Regions from separate parts of the Halpernia sp. genome, predicted to be linked through region 2. Evidence: riboswitches for the same ligand, from Rfam matches in the RefSeq annotation. Region 2 holds a riboswitch; the other holds the start of a gene.
The links. A riboswitch is a leader RNA that binds a small molecule or an ion and turns the genes downstream of it on or off. The one in region 2 is predicted to bind S-adenosylmethionine.
Positions count from the first base shown of each region.

Region 1: it holds a riboswitch for S-adenosylmethionine, as region 2 does, so the genes downstream of both, ACN0WB_RS09100 (homocysteine S-methyltransferase family protein) here and ACN0WB_RS08625 (O-acetylhomoserine aminocarboxypropyltransferase/cysteine synthase family protein) in region 2, are expected to answer to the same signal.

Region 1 covers NZ_JBLXIJ010000007.1:23,398-25,802, reverse strand. The annotation lists gene ACN0WB_RS09105 (MGH1-like glycoside hydrolase domain-containing protein) at 1-908, opposite strand, end outside; SAM riboswitch class I at 1,137-1,245, shown strand; gene ACN0WB_RS09100 (homocysteine S-methyltransferase family protein) at 1,306-2,319, shown strand; gene ACN0WB_RS09095 (four helix bundle protein) at 2,342-2,405, shown strand, end outside.
Region 2 covers NZ_JBLXIJ010000006.1:73,670-76,074, forward strand. The annotation lists gene ACN0WB_RS08625 (O-acetylhomoserine aminocarboxypropyltransferase/cysteine synthase family protein) at 1-1,022, opposite strand, end outside; SAM riboswitch class I at 1,155-1,260, opposite strand; gene ACN0WB_RS08630 (dimethylarginine dimethylaminohydrolase family protein) at 1,530-2,405, opposite strand, start outside.

The DNA.
Region 1 (2,405 bases), on a different contig from region 2:
TTAGATTCTCCTGCTGCAATTTCTGTGTCAATATGAAAACAAGCTTTTGTTCCGATATTTTCTGGGTTTACGGTTTCTTTTCCATCGGTAATAAAATCATTAATTCCATCTTTAAAATAACCGGGCGTTTGTGGTAAGTTATAAATTTTGGAAACATTGGTTTCATTTTCGCAAAAAAGTGCTTCTGTACCAGGATTTCTTGCGTAAAACTTTTTTATAGAAATACTGTCATGTAAAATATCTATAACGTCTTTTTTTGATTTTTTTAGTTGAGGTTTATAATCATTATAACCCCAAATCCAATTATTTCGAAACCAAATTGTAGGTAAAATTACTAAGGGAGCATTTTCGTTACTTCTATTACAAGCGGTTACTCGAATGAAGATGTCATCTGGATCTACTTTGCAATATTCAATAAAGATATCAAAATATTTATTATCATTAAAAATTCCGGTATCGATTAATTCAAACTCTGGTTCAGTTTTATTTCTTCGCTCATTTTCTTCAATTAATTCTTCGTATGGAAATCTGTTAATTGGATATTTATAAACCATTTTCATATAACTGTGAGACGGTGTATTATCTAAATAATAGAATAATTCTTTTACATCTTCACCGTGATTTCCTTGGTAGTTAGAAACGCCGAAAAAGCGTTCTTTTACCATTTTGTCTTTTTTGTTCCAGAAAGAAAATGCAAAGCATAATAATTGTTTAGAATCGCTAATTCCTGCAATTCCTTCTTCTGCCCATCGATAAACTTTGCTTTCTGCTTCATCATGACTTGTAGATTCCCAAGCATTTCCATCATGACTATAATCTTCACGAACATTTCCCCACTGTCTGTTACTTACATAAGGTCCCCATTCCCGCCATTCGTCATTCTTTAATCTTTCATTTTCAGTTTTCATAAGCTTTTTCCAGTCGATTAATTTCTAAAAATATTTTACAAAATTACTGATTTTTAATAGAATTAAAATTCCTTTTAAGTTCGATAATTACTTCTTATTTTATCACTTTGAGTCATTATAGGATTTAAATTTATTTTTAGAATAATTAACTTATTTAATTTAATCTATTATAATTTTAATTAAATACTTACTATATTTGCAACAGATTTGTTCTTTTAAATATTGAAAATGTTATCCAGAAAGGTGGAGGGATTAGACCCTTTGAAACCTTAGCAACCTATCTTTTTTTAAGAAAAGGTGCTACGTTCTATTCCGTTTTAGCGGAAGCAGATGACAACAATCTATTTCTATCATTCTTGATATCATTTTCAATTTTATAAATTATTAAAAATTGAAAATGAATTCTCTACAATTACTACAAACAGAACTTCAAAAACGTATTTTAGTTTTAGATGGCGCAATGGGAACTATGCTGCAACGCTATCAATTTACAGAAGAAGATTATAGCGGCGAACGTTTTAAAGAATGGGAATTTTCTTTAAAGGGAAATAACGATTTACTGTCTTTAACGCAACCAAAAGCAATAGCAGAGGTGCATCGAAAATATTTAGCGGCCGGCGCAGATATTATCGAAACCAATACTTTTTCTGGAACGACCATCGCAATGGCAGATTACCAAATGGAAGATTTAGTTTACGAACTGAATTTTGAATCGGCAAAAATTGCCAAAAAAGTTTGTGAAGAATTTACTTTAAAAAACCCTAAAAAACCTCGATTTGTGGCCGGTTCAATTGGACCAACTAACAGAACTGCGAGTTTATCGCCTGATGTGAATGATCCTGGTTTTCGTGCTATTACTTTCGAGGAATTGAGAATTGCATACAAACAGCAAGCAGAAGCACTTTTAGACGGTGGTTCAGATTTACTTTTAGTAGAAACTATTTTTGATACTTTAAACGCAAAAGCTGCACTTTTTGCTATTGATGAAATTCAAGAAGAAAGAAATCTCAAAATTCCAATTATGGTTTCTGGAACGATTACAGATGCTTCCGGTAGAACATTGAGCGGTCAAACAGCAGAAGCATTTTTAATTTCAATTTCTCATTTAAATCTATTGAGTGTTGGTTTTAATTGCGCTTTAGGTGCAAAACAACTCACTCCATATTTAGAAAGTCTTTCCAATAATTCAGAATTTTTTATTTCTGCTTATCCAAATGCAGGTTTACCAAATGCTTTCGGACAATACGATGAATCGCCAGAATTTATGGCAGAACAAATTCGCGAATTTGTTGATAAAGGTTTAATAAATATTATCGGTGGTTGTTGTGGAACAACACCAGAACACATTAAAGCAATTGCAGATTTAGTGAAAGATTATGAACCAAGAAAGTTGACCGTTGTCAGTTTTTAAAAATTTATTTAATAAAAAGTTTATGGAATTTACCAGTTTAGAGGTTTGGAAGGAAGCAAGAAAGTTAAGAAATTTAGTTTACGAAA
Region 2 (2,405 bases):
TTAAAATATTTCACCGCATTTCCATAATCTGGAAATGAAGATAAACCTGGATATAAAACTTTTTCAACTTTCGGATGATTTTCTAAATATTGTGCGATTTTCAGCGCATTTTCAACGGTTCTTTCCACACGAAGTGATAGAGTTTCTAAGCCGTGAATTAAAAGGAATGAATTAAATGGAGAAATTGCAGAACCTAAATCCCGAAGTCCTTCTACTCTCGCTTTTATGATAAATGCGATATTTCCAAAATCGGAATTAATGCCAAAAACATCAGAGAAAATCAAACCGTGATAACTTTCTGAAGGTTCAGAAAATTGTGGAAATTTTCCGCTTCCCCAATCGAAATTTCCCCCATCTACAATAATTCCTCCGATGGAAGTTCCGTGTCCGCAAATCCATTTTGTGGCAGATTCTACCACGATATTTGCGCCGTGCTTTAAAGGTTGAAAAAGAAAACCGCCTGCTGCAAAAGTATTATCGACGATTAATGGAATGCCGTGTTTTTTAGCGACGGCTGCAATTGCCTCAAAATCGGGAACATTTAAACTTGGATTTCCGATGGTTTCAAGATAAATTGCTTTTGTTTTATCATTAATTTGGGCTTCGAAATCTTGTGGATTATCGTCTTTTGCGAAACGACATTCAATGCCTAATTTTTTAAAAGTCACTTTAAACTGATTAAAACTTCCGCCGTACAAATAAGGCGAACTCACGAAATTATCACCTGCTTCCAAAATATTTGTGAGTGCTAAAAATTGTGCTGCATGACCAGAACTTGTGGCCAAAGCTGCAACTCCACCGTGTAAAGCGGCGACTCTTTTTTCGAAAACATCTGTTGTGGGATTCATTAAACGTGTATAAATATTCCCGAATTCTTTTAAACCGAAAAGATTGGCGGCGTGTTCTGCATCGTTAAAAGTATAACATGCGGTTTGATAGAGCGGAACGGCTCTGGAATTGGTAGTGGAATCTACAGTTTGACCTGCGTGAAGTTGCAGGGTTTCAAATTTTAAATTGCTCATATTTTAAATAATTTATTTTAAATTTTTGCAACTTATCCTCTGAAAAGTTTTACCGAAAGAGCATAAAAAAACTCTTTCGATAAAATCAAAAGAGTTTAATATAAATATTGTAATATTTTTATTTCTATTTCTGACTTATCTTTCTCGCTTTTGCGAGTTGAATTTTGCACCTTATTTATTTCTAAACAGGTTGCCAAAGTTTCATCGGGTCAATTCCCTCCACTTTTCTGAATAAGTTGCGATGTTTTAAAGAACGTAATTTCTGGTGCAAAGATAGAAAGGTTTTTTTAATCTGCAAATTTTTGCGAAAAAAAACATTTATTTCTCTCGCAGATTGGGCAGATAATGCAGATTTCTTCTTTTGTAAATGCCTTTCTAAATTTTGTAAAAAAGTGATTTTATGCGATTCTAGCGCCCCGACTTGAGTGGAAATCCTTTTTTTTGCATTTGAAAAAAAAAGATTGTGAACGGAAGGCGGAAATAGGCGCCCAAATAATTAAAAAAAAATTATTCTCGAATTAAAGGTAAAGTGGAACAGCGCAAAAGTCCGCCCATTTTGGAAATTTCCCGATAAGGAATTTCTTCAACAGTAATTCCCCACTCGTTTCTTAAGTGGTTATTTAATCTTGCAAATGCTTTATCGGAGACGATGACTTCTGGAGAAATCGAGAAAATATTGGGATTCATTTCGAACATTTCTTCGGTTGTTACATTAAAACAGTTTTCTTCCCCGAAAATATCAATAATCAAGTGATAATCAGATTCATCAACAAAACCGTCTTTGTAAATGATGCATTTATCTTTTCCAACCGGATTAAAAGTGCAGTCTAAATGCAAAATTCCTTCTAATGGATTGGTGTCATTTTTCTTGAGTTCAAAATCTAAAATTCTTTTTTTAGGAAAATATTCTTTGAGAATTTCTATGGCGTATTGGTTGGTTCGTGCGGTTTTAAAGTTTCTATAATCTTCGCTGTAACAAGTCCCAATGAAAATGAAATCATTCCAAACAATGACGTCGCCACCTTCTATATGTGCAGTTTCTGGCAAATTTATAATATCTCGCCATTTTACTTTTTCAAAAATTTTTCGATAGGCTTCTTGTTCATCAGAACGATCTTGTATAACATTTGAAATTATCATTTTATCTTCTATCACAAATGCAACATCACGCGCAAAAACCTGGTTATAATCTTGAATAACTGCAGGACGTAGAACTTCAACATCATATTTTTTCAACACTTTTTCAAAAGCTTCCATTTCTAAAGTAATATCTTTTTCTGTAGGATAATTTCCATTTTGAAGTGTATTGTATGATTTTGCGTCATAACTTTCTTCTAAAGTTGGAGCAACTCCCATTGAACTGGGTTGACCAAGAACGACAGA